DNA from 2 places in the Kitasatospora sp. NPDC023385 genome. Region 2 is predicted to be linked to the other one. Evidence: riboswitches for the same ligand, from Rfam matches in the RefSeq annotation. Region 2 holds a riboswitch; the other holds the start of a gene.

Region 1 (6,486 bases), on a different contig from region 2:
GCCCGTCTCCTTGGTCAGCGGACGCAGGTCGATGATGCACTCGTGGGCGACCAGCCCGCCCGGGCCCGTGTAGAGCACCGGGAAGTGCGGCGCCAGGCGCTTGGCGATGTAGTTGGCGTTCAGCACCGCGACCTGGGTCGCGCGCTTGAGGCCCTCGCCGCCCATCAGCCGCACGTACGCCCAGGAGATCGGCAGGATCGCCGCCGAGCCCCAGGGCGCGGCCGAGATCGGACCGACGCCGGTGGCCGGGCCGGCCTCCGGCTGCAGCGGGTGGTTCGGCAGGTACGGCGCCAGGTGGGCGCGCACCGCGACCGGGCCGACGCCCGGGCCGCCGCCGCCGTGCGGAATGCAGAAGGTCTTGTGCAGGTTCAGGTGCGAGACGTCCGCGCCGAACTTGCCCGGCTTGGCGAGGCCGACCAGCGCGTTCAGGTTGGCACCGTCCACGTACACCTGGCCGCCGGCCTCGTGCACCAGCGCGCAGATCTCGGTGATCTGGGTCTCGTACACGCCGTGGGTCGACGGGTAGGTGACCATCAGCACCGACAGGTTGTCGCGGTGCTGCTCGATCTTGGCCTTCAGGTCCTCGACGTCCACGTCGCCGTCGACCAGGGTCTTCACCACGACCACGCGCATGCCGGCCATCACCGCGGAGGCGGCGTTGGTGCCGTGCGCGGAGGACGGGATCAGGCAGACGTCACGCTGGGTGTCGCCGTTGCCGTGGTGGTAGGCGCGGACGGCCAGCAGGCCGGCCAGCTCGCCCTGCGAGCCCGCGTTCGGCTGGATCGAGACGGCGTCGTAGCCGGTCACCTCGACCAGCTGCTGCTCCAGCTGGCGGATCAGCGTCAGGTAGCCCTGGGCCTGCTCGATCGGCGCGAAGGGGTGCAGCTGGCCGAACTCCGGCCAGGTCACGGCCTCCATCTCGGTGGTCGCGTTGAGCTTCATGGTGCAGGAGCCCAGCGGGATCATGCCGCGGTCCAGCGCGTAGTCCCGGTCCGACAGGCGGCGCAGGTAGCGCAGCATGGCGGTCTCCGAGCGGTGGCTGTGGAAGACGGGGTGGGTCAGGTACTCGTCCTCGCGCAGCAGCGCGGCGGGCAGCGCCTCGGCGTCCTCGGCCGCCTCGACCGCCGGCACGCCGAAGGCGGCCCAGACGCCGGCCAGGTGCTCGCGGGTGGTGGTCTCGTCGGTGGAGACGGAGATCCGGTCCTCGCCGTCCTGGTACACGTTGATGCCGTTGGCGCGGGCGGCGGCGGCGATCTCGGCGGCGCGGCCCGGAACGACGGCGGTGACGGTGTCGAAGAACTCGCCGTGCAGCAGCTCGACGCCGCCGGCCCGCAGGCCCTCGGCGAGGGCGGCGGCGTAGCGGTGGGTGCGGCGCGCGATGTCGGCCAGGCCGTCCGGGCCGTGGTACACGGCGTACATCGAGGCCATCACGGCGAGCAGCACCTGGGCGGTGCAGATGTTGCTGGTGGCCTTCTCGCGGCGGATGTGCTGCTCACGGGTCTGCAGCGCCAGGCGGTAGGCGCGGTTGCCGTCGGCGTCGACGGAGACGCCGACCAGGCGGCCGGGCAGCGAGCGGGCGTACTCGGCGCGCACCGAGAGGTAGCCGGCGTGCGGGCCACCGAAGCCCATCGGCACGCCGAAGCGCTGCGAGGTGCCGCAGGCGATGTCGGCGCCCAGCGAGCCCGGGGACTTGAGAAGGGTCAGCGCCAGCAGGTCGGCGGCGACGGCGACGATCGCGCCCAGGCCGTGCGCCTGCTCGATCACCGGGGCGAGGTCGCGGACCACGCCGGTGGCGCCCGGGTACTGCAGCAGCACGCCGAAGACGCCGCGCTCGGCGATCTCGGCCGGGATGCCCGCGGAGAGGTCGGCGACGACGACCTCGACACCGGTCGGCACGGCACGGGTGTTGATCACCGCGATGGTCTGCGGCAGGGTCTCGGCGTCGACCAGGAAGACGCCGCCCTTGACCTTGGTGACCCGGCGGGCCAGCGCCATCGCCTCGGCGGCCGCGGTGCTCTCGTCCAGCAGCGAGGAGCCGGAGGTCGGCAGGCCGGTCAGGTCGGAGACCAGGGTCTGGAAGTTGAGCAGCGCCTCCAGGCGGCCCTGCGAGATCTCCGGCTGGTACGGGGTGTAGGCGGTGTACCAGGCCGGGTTCTCCATGACGTTGCGCAGGATCACCGGCGGGGTGAAGGTGCCGTAGTAGCCCAGGCCGATCATCGGCTGGAGCACCTGGTTGCGGCCGGCCAGCTCGCGCAGCTCGGCGAGGACCTGGGCCTCGGTCCGCCCGGCGGGCAGGTCCAGGCCGGTGATGGAGCGGATTGCCTCGGGCACGGCGGTGACGGCGAGCTCGTCCAGCGAGCCGTAGCCGACGGACGCCAGCATCTTCTCCTGCGCGGGGGCGTCGGGGCCGATGTGGCGGTTCTCGAAGGGGCTGGCCAGCTCAAGCTCGGTGAGGGTCGAGGCGCTGGTGGGGCGTCCCGCGTTCGGCTGGGCGTTCATGGTGGTCGAGGCCTCCTGGTCACGGACCGGCGGGGGTGCGCACGCCGGCCGGCCTTCCCGCTGCGGACAGCGGATCAGGCCCTGGCGGACGAACCCGTCAGGCCTCCCCCTCTGTCATCGGGACCTGAGAGCTTCGCCCGCACGGTGCGCCGTGGGCGCTCCGTCGGCTTGCACCGTCGGTGAGGGTGGTGATCGCCGGCTCCCATGCCGACGGTCCTGCCCTGCTTTCCAGAGTGACCTACCCCACACGGTACGGATGCCTGAGAGATTCCGGGGAGGAGTTGCTCCTTCGGCGCTCCGACCAGCGCTTTTCGCGATCGGAGACTCTCCCGAGCGGGCTCTGCGGTCGCCGCCCAGGGTACCAGCGGGAGGCCTTCCGATCACGGGTGCGTCGCGTCACCTCCGGTCTACGCGCGTCCCCCGGACGGCGCAGCGTCCGGCCCGTCCGGCGCACTCCGGTCGCGCCCGTCCGATTCATGGCATTTGGTGTGAAGTGGCGGGACGGGACGGGTGCTCCGGCCGCCTTCCTGCGGGACTTCCGCGGCCCAGCGCACTGGAGGAAAGAGTGCAGACCGACATCGACCCCCGGGACCTCATCGGCCACAAGGCGGTCGACCGCAACGGAGACAAGATCGGCACGGTCGACGAGGTGTACCTGGACGATGCCACCGGCCGGCCCGAGTGGGCCGCCGTCCGGACCGGCATCTTCGGCCGGGACGCCTTCGTCCCGCTCACCACGAGCGAGTTCGCCGGCGACGAGCTCCGGGTGCCGTACGACAAGTCGCTGGTCAAGGAGTCGCCGGACTTCGGCGTCGGCCAGCACCTGTCCCCCGCCCAGGAGCTCCAGCTCTACCGCTACTACGGCCTCGACACCTCGGTGGACGGCCACCAGGCCGGCGCGGACGGCGGACGGGCCGCCCAGCCCGATCTCGACTTCGGCACGGCGGCGGCCGCCCCGGCCGCCGCCGCCACTGCCGCGGCCACTGCCAAGCCGCCCACCTTCCGCTCCCCCGATCCCGAGCCGACCACCAAGATCGCCCCCGTCAACCACAGCACCAGCACCGCCACGGAGGCCATTGTGCGGACCCTCAGCACCCCTGCACCCACCGCCACGGCCCCCGCGCCCGCGCCCGCCGTGGAGCCGAGGTTCCATCAGGCCCCGGCGGTGATCAGCCCGGCCGCCGCCACGGGCGCGGCCTCGTCCGCCCCCGCCGACCCGGTCGAGATCACCTGCCGCGAGGAGCGGCTGGACATCACCACCGAGTGGCACAACGTGGGCACCGCGAAGCTGCGCAAGTACGTGACGACCGAGCAGATCGAGCGCCGCGTCCCGGTGGTCCGCGAGAGGGTCCGGGTCGAGCGGGTGCCGGTCAGCGAGGCCGAACGCACCGCCCTCACCGAGAAGGAGATCGCCGAGGCCGTCGAGGAGGTCACCCTCCGTGAGGAGCGCCCGGCGGTCCGCAAGTACCTCACGCCCATCGAGCGCGTCCGCCTCGTCGTCGAGCGGTACACCGACGAGGAGGTGATCCGGGACGAACTGCGCCGCGAGCACGTCGAGGTGCACGACACCACCACGCCCCCGGCCTCCACCACCCCGGCACCGGCCTCGTCCCACGCGGACGCCCTGCGCCCCCTGGTCTGACTCTCCCACCCCAGGACCCCGGCCACCGCGGCCGGGGTCCTTCGGCGTGCCCGAACCCGCCGCCGGCGCCGCCCTTTCCCCCTTTGCCAAACCTTAACCACTCGATATTTGACACTCTGAAGTATTTCCCGCATGGTTACTTCAGTTCATTCACTATGTACGGGAGGAAGCAACCGTGAGTGAGGCACCCCAGCCCACCACCGCGGCCGAGAAGCAGAGCAGCGCCCGGGTCCTGCCGGCCCTCATCCTGGCGATGCTGTCGTTCAGCGTGGTGCAGACCGCGGTCGTCCCGATCCTGCCCTCGCTGGCCAAGGAACTGGACGTCACCGGGTCCAACATCACCTGGCTGATGACCGCCAACCTGCTGTCCGCCGCCGTGCTGACTCCCCTCCTGGGCCGCTTCGGCGACCTCCGGGGCCGTAAGCCGATGCTGCTCATCTCGCTGGCGGGCCTGGTCGCCGGTTCGGCACTGGCCGTCAGCACCCACTCCTTCACCTGGCTGGTCGTCGCCCGCGTCCTGCAGGGCGCCGGCGGTGGCGTCATGCCGCTGGCGATCAGCATCGTCCGCGACGAGCTGCCCAAGCGGAAGGTGACCGGCGGCGTCGCCGCCATCAGCGCCTCGATGGGCGTCGGCTCCGGCCTCGGCCTGGTCGCCACCGGCCTCCTGCTGGAGCACTGGAACTACAAGTCGATCTTCTGGATGGGCCTGGTCTTCGGCCTGATCGCGATCGCCCTGGTCGCCTTCCGCGTCCCGTCCGACCCGGTCACCGACAAGGAGGGTGGCGCGGACCCGCTCGGTGCGATCACCCTGGCCGGCTGGCTCTCGGCCCTGCTGGTCGCCGTCAGCCAGGGCAACCACTGGGGCTGGACCTCGACCAGGACCCTCGGTCTGTTCGCCGTCGCCGCCGTCGTGGCCCTGATCTGGGGGGTCATCGAGACCAAGGTCGCGCACCCCCTGGTGGACATGAAGATGATGTCCCGCCCCGCCGTGGCCTTCACCAACACCGCCGGCCTGCTCATCGGCTTCGGCATGTACGGCTCCTTCATGGTCATCAGCAACTTCGCCCAGACCCCGGAGAAGCTGACCCACTACGGCTTCACGGCCACCGTCCTGCACGCCGGTGTCATGCTGCTGCCGTCCGCGATCGGCTCGATGGTCGCCGCCCCGCTGGGCGCGCTGCTGATCGCCCGCCGCGGCCCGCGCCTGCCGCTGGTCCTCGGTGGTGTCCTCGGCGCCGTCTCGATGGCCTACCTGGCCCTGCGGCACAGCCGCGAGGGCGACATCTACACCGCCTCGGCGATCTTCGGCCTCGGTGTCGGCCTCGCCTTCGCCGCGATGCCGGCCTACATCAACGGCGCCGTCCCGGTCGAGCAGAGCGGCATCGCCAACGGCATGAACTCCGTGCTGCGCACCGTCGGTGGGGCGATCGGCACCGCCGTCATGGCCGCCATCCTGACCGGCGACACCATGAAGCTGCCGCCGCAGATCCCGCTCTCGCTGCCCACCCTGGACGCCTACAAGCACGCGTTCTGGACCGCGGCCGTGGTCTGCGTGATCGCCGGTGTCGTCCCGTTCCTGATCCGCGCCACCAAGACCGACGCCCTCTCCACGGTCGTCGACGGCTCGGCCCCGCAGGACTCCAGCGACAAGCTGGTCAAGACCGACGCCTGACGAGGCGTCCGGCCCCCGCGCCCAGGGACAGGGCGCGGGGGCCCGGGCCTCCGTACGCCGTGAGGGCATCACGACCGTACGGGGACCGGCACGGTGATGCGGCTCCACCCGGTATCCCCCACCGGGTGGGGCCGTTTTCGTTTCTCAGCCCCCTCGCGCGCACCCCCTCGCACCTCAGCCCCCCTGGCCCGACCCGCCGCCGTCCGCGCCGGAGCCGTCGTCCGCAGCGGGAGCCTCGCCCTCCTCCCGGCGCAGCGGCAGTGGCCGGGAGGGTTCGAGTGCCGGGTCGTCCACCGCGAAGGTCCGCACCCGCCCCGGCCCGCTCCACGGCGTCTCGAACCGTACGGTGACCCTCCCGACGCCGCTGCCCTGAACCCAGCCCGGCCCGAACTCGGCATGCCGGACGTCCTGCCCGGGCAGCCAGCGCCGCACCACGACGGCCTCCGGCTCCTCCTCGCCCTCCTCGGCCTCGGCGCCCGCCACGAGGTGCTCCGCGGCCTCCTCCCGCAGGGCCTGCGCGAACAGGTCCTCCTGCGTGTAGTCGGCGAGTTGGGCGACACCGACGCCGAGCAGCCGGACGCCGCCGGTGATGTCGACCTGCTCGGCCAGCCGGCGTGCGGTCGTGGTGATCACCGCCTCGTCGTCGGTGGGCCCGCCGAGCGTTTCCGAGCGG
Region 2 (6,486 bases):
GTGTCCACCCAGCCGCCGTAGTAGCCGGCCATGATGCCGAGCACGGTGCCGATGGTGTTGGACAGCAGGGTCGCGCCGAAGGCGACCAGCAGGGAGACCCAGGACCCCTCGATGACGCGGGTGAGCAGGTCGCGGCCCTGCAGCGGGTCGACGCCGAGCAGGTGGTCCCCGCTCATGCCGCCCCAGTCGCCGAACGGCAGGCCGCCGAGGTCGGCGTCCAGGAGGTCCTGGTGGAGGGCGTCCGGGTCGAGGCCGAACGCCGACTCGATCGGCTTGGCCAGTACGGCGAGCAGGATCAGCAGGATCACCACGACGCCGCCGGCGACGGCGGCCTTGTCCCGCTTGAAGCGGGTCCAGGCGATCCGACCGAGGGAGCGGCCCTCGATCGTCTTGGCCGGGCTCGCGGCGGCGGCTGCCTCCGGCTCGTTCCCGGCGGTGGTCACGGATGCGGTCATGGTCAGTTGGTCCCCTCGCCGACGGTGGCCGGCCCACGGGTGCCGGTCGCCGGCTTCGGCGGTGCGGCTGCGGACGTGCGAAAGGTGCTTAGGAGGAACGGGTGTTCGCGGCAGTGCGTCGTGCACAGGCACTGCCGTCACGCGGGATGGGCTTCGCGTGGGCGGGTGGTCGGCACGCGCGCTCACCTTTGTGGGGTTCCAGTACGTGCGGTGCGTTGCGCAGAACTCTCTGCCATGCGAACTGGCTTACGCCAGACCTGACAACCGAGAGATGCCCAACTGTGATCTGCAGGCATGCACGTCGCCGCCCGCCGGCATATCCCTCTTCACATGGCTGTAACAGGCATGTCAAGATCTTCGGGTACACGAATCGGGAATTCGTCCGGAACGCATCGAAGCCGACTTGATGGACAATCAAGTCGGCTTCGCGGAAAAAGACCTGGCGGTCAGCGCCCCGGATATCCGGGCCACGGCCGCTGCGGCGGCTGCGGCTGCTGCTGCCAGCCCTGCGCGGGCGGCTGCGTCCCGTAGGACCACCCCGGCGTCGGCTGCCCCGACATGGACTGCCCCGGGTACGCGGGCGGCGGCACCGGCGGGTACGGGCCGGTCGCCGGGCGGCCCGCCTCCCGGTCGAAGAACGGGCGCGAGTTGGCGCGCATCCACAGCGCCACCGGGTCGTACTCGTCCGACATCGCCACCGTCGACACCGCCAGCCCCTCCGGGGCCACCGCGATCGCCCGCTGCATCAGCGCGCGCACCGCCTCCACCGCCGGCGGCGAACTCTCGTACAGGTCCAGGCCGATCGCCAGGTACGGCTCCCCCACCGCCGGCTGCACCCAGGCCCGGCGCAGTGCCCGCACCGCGCGCACCTCGCCGGCCTGCCGCTCCAGCAGCGCGAAGAACTGCTGGGCGTTGACCTGCGGCTCGCTCAGCTTCAGCGGGCCGGCCGGCAGCCGGTCCAGGCCCGCGGCGATCCGCCGCAGATCCGCCCAGGGCACGCCGACGCCGCCGCCGGGCGCGTGCGGGTTGAGCCACAGGCCCCAGCGGGTGCGGTACAGCGCCGCGGCGACCTCCCGGCCGGAGATGACCTCGTGGGCCCGGGCCCAGCCGGAGGCGGCCAGCTGCTCGGACGAGGTGACGGCCGGCGCGTAGCCGTGGCCGCTGATCTCCATGTTCCCGTACTGCGCGTCGGGGCTGCCGGGCGTGCCGTGCCAGAGCAGCATCCAGACCCGGCCGTCCGCCAGCGCGTGCAGCAGCCGCTCGTACGCGTCGTAGCGCTCCGGCGCGACGTCGCGCAGGGCGTGCTCCAGCACGGCCGGATCCGCTCCCGGGTGCCCGGCCGGTGCCTGGCCCCAGGGCCCTGGCACCCCGCCCGCTCCCGTTCCCGCACTCATGCGCCCACCTCGCCGCGCCTCTTTCCTCGGACCGCCGGCCCGTCAGCCGTCTGCACGCACCCTATGGCGCGGCACCGGCCACCGCCACGGCGACGTGCCTGTGATACGAACCCCCGGCTCACGCCCGCGCGTAGAAGGGCATGACCTGGGTGAGCAGCCACTCGACCACCGGGTCGTCGGCGAGGTCGAGCAGTACGAGGTGGACGCCGCCCGGCAGCGGCGCGGTTCCCAGGGCTCGGCCGAGCGCGTCGTTCACCGCGGCCGGGTCGGCCGGGGCCGTCGGGTCCAACTGGACGCCCACGAACATCACCGTCGGCTCGCCCTCGATGCTGGCCAGCGCCCTGCGCGCGGTCAACACTCCGGGCAGTGCCGACAGTTCGGCCCGGCAGGCGGCCAGGAAGTGCTCCGGGTCCTCGCCCGGCACCGGCTCGCGCAGCGCCACCCGGCCGCCGGTCGGCGCCGCCTGGCCGTCCGCGCCGTCCGCGCCCTCCCAGCGGTCCTGCCGCGGGCCGCGGCGCAGCTCGGCCACGCCCTGCGGCGGCACCGGGATGCCCACCGCCGCCTCCGGGTTCACCGCGATGCCCACGCCCAGCGGCAGTCCGCGGGCGAACTCCCAGACCGGCGCGATCGCGAACGCCATCCCCGGCGCCTGCTGCAGGAACACCTCCTGTGAGGAGAACACCGGCACGTACGGCTCGCCGGCCAGCTCGATGGTCGGCAGGTCCAGTGCCTGCCCCTGCGGGTCGGCTCCGGCCGGCAGCGGCACCCACACCTGGCTGCGGGCCAGCACCTCGATGACCCGCGGCGTCGCGCCCGGGTCGCCCAGGGCGGCGGTCAGCACCTGCTCCAGTTCGTTGGCCGGCCAGGTGCCGCCCGTCGGGGCCTGCTCCGGACCGCCCCACCCCTGCTGCTGCTCCACCGGGTACCCCATGCGCCGCCGATTCCGCCCTCTGCCGGTCGGCCGCCCACTGCTGCGCCGACGCGCAGCAGTCTAGGGCCCCGGGGCCCCTTCCTTAGGGCTGCTGTTCGGTCCGCCGCCGTGTGACCGGGCCCCCTCTCCCCTCCTCGTCCCGGACGTGCCATGATGTGCGCGTCCGACGGCATGCGCCGCGGGCCCCCACAACTCCATACCGGCCGCTCGAACCCGCGCGGGAGAGCCCGGAGTGCCGCTCGGCGGCACAGCCGGCGCCGAAGGAGCAAGTCCTCCCCGGAATCTCTCAGGCCCCCCTACCGCACGGGTTAGGCACATCTGGAAAGCGGCGCGCGGCCCTGTCGCGCGCCCACCCACGGTGCAAGCCGCCATGCTGTGCCCGATGCTGGAAACAGCTGCGGGCCGCGCGGCGGTGAAGCTCTCAGGTTCGACGACAGATGGGGAGACCCACGCCGCCGCATGCCCGCGCGCAGGGGTCGGTCCCCAGCGGGTCCGGTCCGGCGCGTGCACCCCTGAGTGCCCCGACCGAGGAGTTCCTGGCCATGTCGTCCCTCCGCCTGACCGCGCTCGACGCGCTGCACCGCGCCCTCGGCGCGACCATGACCGACTTCGCCGGCTGGGACATGCCGCTGCGTTACGGGAGCGAGCGCGAGGAACACCTCGCCGTCCGCACCAAGGCCGGTCTGTTCGACCTCTCGCACATGGGCGAGATCACCGTCACCGGCCCGCAGGCCGGCGAGATGCTGGACCACGCGCTGGTCGGCTTCGTCTCCGCGCTGGGCGTGCTGCGCGCCCGCTACACCATGATCTGCGCCGAGGACGGCGGCATCCTGGACGACCTGATCGTCTACCGCCTGCGCGAGGACGCCTTCCTGGTCGTCGCCAACGCCTCCAACGCCCAGCTGGTCCTCGACGAGCTGATCGCCCGCGCCAAGGGCTTCGACGCCGTCGTCACCGACGACCGCGACACCTACGCGCTGATCGCCGTCCAGGGCCCGGAGGCCACCGCGATCCTCGCCGACACCACCGACGCCGACCTGCCCGGCCTGAAGTACTACGCGATCCTCCCGGCGCAGGTGGCCGGCCGCGACGTGCTGCTCGCCCGCACCGGCTACACCGGCGAGGACGGCTTCGAGATCTTCTGCCACCCGGTCGACGCCGAGGGCATCTGGCAGGCGCTGACCGCCGCCGGCGAGGGCCGCGGCCTGATCCCGTGCGGCCTGTCCTGCCGCGACACGCTGCGCCTGGAGGCGGGCATGCCGCTGTACGGGCACGAGCTGTCCACCGACCTCACCCCGTTCGACGCGGGTCTGGGCCGGGTCGTCCGCTTCGACAAGACCACCAACGACGGCGCGTTCGTCGGCCGCAAGGCGCTGGAGCAGGCCGCCGCCGCGGCGGAGGGCAACCCGCCGCGGGTGCTGGTCGGCCTGGTCTCCGAGGGCAAGCGCGTCCCGCGCGCCGAGTACACCGTGGTCTCCGCCGACGGCGCCCCGATCGGCCGGATCACCTCCGGCGCGCCGTCCCCGACGCTGGGGCAGCCGATCGCGATGGCCTACGTCGACGCGGAGCACGCCGCCCCCGGCACCACCGTCGCGGTGGACGTGCGCGGCAAGCACGAGCCGGTGCGGGTCGTGGCGCTGCCGTTCTACAAGCGCGCCCGCTGAGGCCGGCCGCCCCCCTTTTCCCGTTCCCGCACGTCGAAGCCGTCCACGCGGCGGCCCGCTTCGCCGTACCCGCTTCCCATCCTGGAGAATGACGCCATGAGCAACCCCCAGCACCTGCAGTACACCGAAGAGCACGAGTGGCTGACCGCCCCCGTGGACGGTGTCTCCACGATCGGCATCACCAAGCACGCCGCCGACGCGCTCGGTGACATCGTCTACGTGCAGCTGCCCGAGGTCGGCGACACCGTGACGGCGGGCGACACCTGCGGCGAGCTGGAGTCCACCAAGTCGGTCAGCGACCTGTACTCCCCGGTGACCGGCGAGGTCGTCGAGACCAACCAGGACGTCGTGGACGACAACGGCCTGGTCAACAGCGCCCCCTTCGAGGGCGGCTGGCTGTTCAAGGTGCGCGTGGAGTCCACCGGCACGCTGCTCAGCGCGGACGAGTACGACGCCTTCATCAAGGCCTGACCCGCTCGTGTCCGGGCGGGCCGCGCGCGTCGGCCCGCCCCACCGTCCCTCCCCTCTCCTCCCCTGGGAAGACCACACCATGACGGTTCTCAACCAGTCCCTGCACGCCCTCGACCCGGAGATCGCCGCCGCGGTCGACGCCGAGCTGCACCGCCAGCAGACCACGCTGGAGATGATCGCCTCCGAGAACTTCGCCCCGGTGGCGGTCATGGAGGCCCAGGGTTCGGTGCTCACCAACAAGTACGCGGAGGGCTACCCCGGCCGCCGCTACTACGGCGGCTGTGAGCACGTCGACGTGGTCGAGCAGATCGCGATCGACCGCGTCAAGGCCCTGTTCGGCGCCGAGCACGCCAACGTCCAGCCGCACTCGGGCGCGCAGGCCAACGCCGCGGCGATGTTCGCGCTGATCCAGCCGGGCGACACCATCCTGGGCCTGAACCTGGCCCACGGCGGTCACCTGACCCACGGCATGAAGATCAACTTCTCCGGCAAGCTCTACAACGTGGTCGCCTACCACGTGGACGAGAAGACCGGCCAGGTCGACATGGCCGAGGTCGAGCGCCTCGCCAAGGAGCACCAGCCGAAGCTGATCATCGCCGGCTGGTCCGCCTACCCGCGCCAGCTCGACTTCGCCGAGTTCCGCCGCGTCGCCGACGAGGTCGGCGCGCTGCTCATGGTGGACATGGCGCACTTCGCCGGCCTGGTGGCCGCCGGGCTGCACCCGAACCCGGTGCCGTACGCGGACGTGGTCACCACCACCACCCACAAGACCCTGGGCGGCCCGCGCGGCGGCGTCATCCTGTCCAAGGCCGAGTGGGCCAAGAAGATCAACTCGGCGGTCTTCCCCGGCCAGCAGGGCGGCCCGCTGGAGCACGTGATCGCCGGCAAGGCCGTCGCCTTCAAGGTCGCCGCGTCCGAGGAGTTCAAGGAGCGCCAGCAGCGCACCCTGGACGGCGCCCGGATCCTCGCCGAGCGCCTGCTGCGGGACGACGTCGCCGAGGCCGGCGCGTCCGTGCTCTCCGGCGGCACCGACGTCCACCTGGTCCTGGTCGACCTGCGCAACAGCGTGCTCGACGGCCAGCAGGCCGAGGACCGGCTGCACGAGGTCGGCATCACGGTCAACCGCAACGCCATCCCGAACGACCCGCGCCCGCCGATGGTCACCTCGGGCCTGCGCATCGGCACCCCGGCCCTCGCCACCCGCGGCTTCCAGGCCGAGGACTTCCGCGAGGTCGCCGACATCATCGCCGAGGCGCTCAAGCCCGCCTTCGACGAGACCGTCGCCGCCGCGCTGAAGGCCCGCGTCACCGCGCTGGCCGACAAGTACCCGCTGTACCCGAACCTGGCCAACCAGGAATAGTCCGCACCGGCCGGTCCTGGGCGACCGGCCGCAGGTGACCGGCCTCACCCCTCCGGCGCACCGTGGACCCCGGGGCACCGCGCACACTGGACAGTGCGCGCGGTGCCCCGTCCCATGTCGGCCGCACACCGCCTCCCGCGCCCGCCGCGCAGCCCCGCCCAGCCCCGCCCAGCCCCGCCCGCAAGTCCTTCCACGAGACCAGACAAGGACG

What was found. Region 2 has a riboswitch for glycine ahead of gcvT (glycine cleavage system aminomethyltransferase GcvT). Riboswitches for the same ligand answer to the same signal wherever they lie in the genome.
Region 1: linked by a shared signal. The riboswitch ahead of gcvP (aminomethyl-transferring glycine dehydrogenase) and the one ahead of gcvT (glycine cleavage system aminomethyltransferase GcvT) in region 2 are both predicted to bind glycine.

The regions. Positions count from the first base shown of each region.
Region 1 covers NZ_JBVOOL010000013.1:231,010-237,495, forward strand. The annotation lists gene gcvP (aminomethyl-transferring glycine dehydrogenase) at 1-2,499, opposite strand, end outside; glycine riboswitch at 2,604-2,736, opposite strand; glycine riboswitch at 2,738-2,841, opposite strand; gene AC0B61_RS21940 (PRC and DUF2382 domain-containing protein) at 3,065-4,141, shown strand; gene AC0B61_RS21945 (MFS transporter) at 4,317-5,813, shown strand; gene AC0B61_RS21950 (DNA polymerase IV) at 5,988-6,486, opposite strand, start outside.
Region 2 covers NZ_JBVOOL010000016.1:112,935-119,420, reverse strand. The annotation lists gene AC0B61_RS24455 (ABC transporter permease) at 1-455, opposite strand, end outside; gene AC0B61_RS24450 (enhanced serine sensitivity protein SseB C-terminal domain-containing protein) at 902-1,849, opposite strand; gene AC0B61_RS24445 (enhanced serine sensitivity protein SseB C-terminal domain-containing protein) at 1,968-2,780, opposite strand; glycine riboswitch at 2,989-3,092, shown strand; gene gcvT (glycine cleavage system aminomethyltransferase GcvT) at 3,323-4,444, shown strand; gene gcvH (glycine cleavage system protein GcvH) at 4,541-4,915, shown strand; gene glyA (serine hydroxymethyltransferase) at 4,995-6,275, shown strand.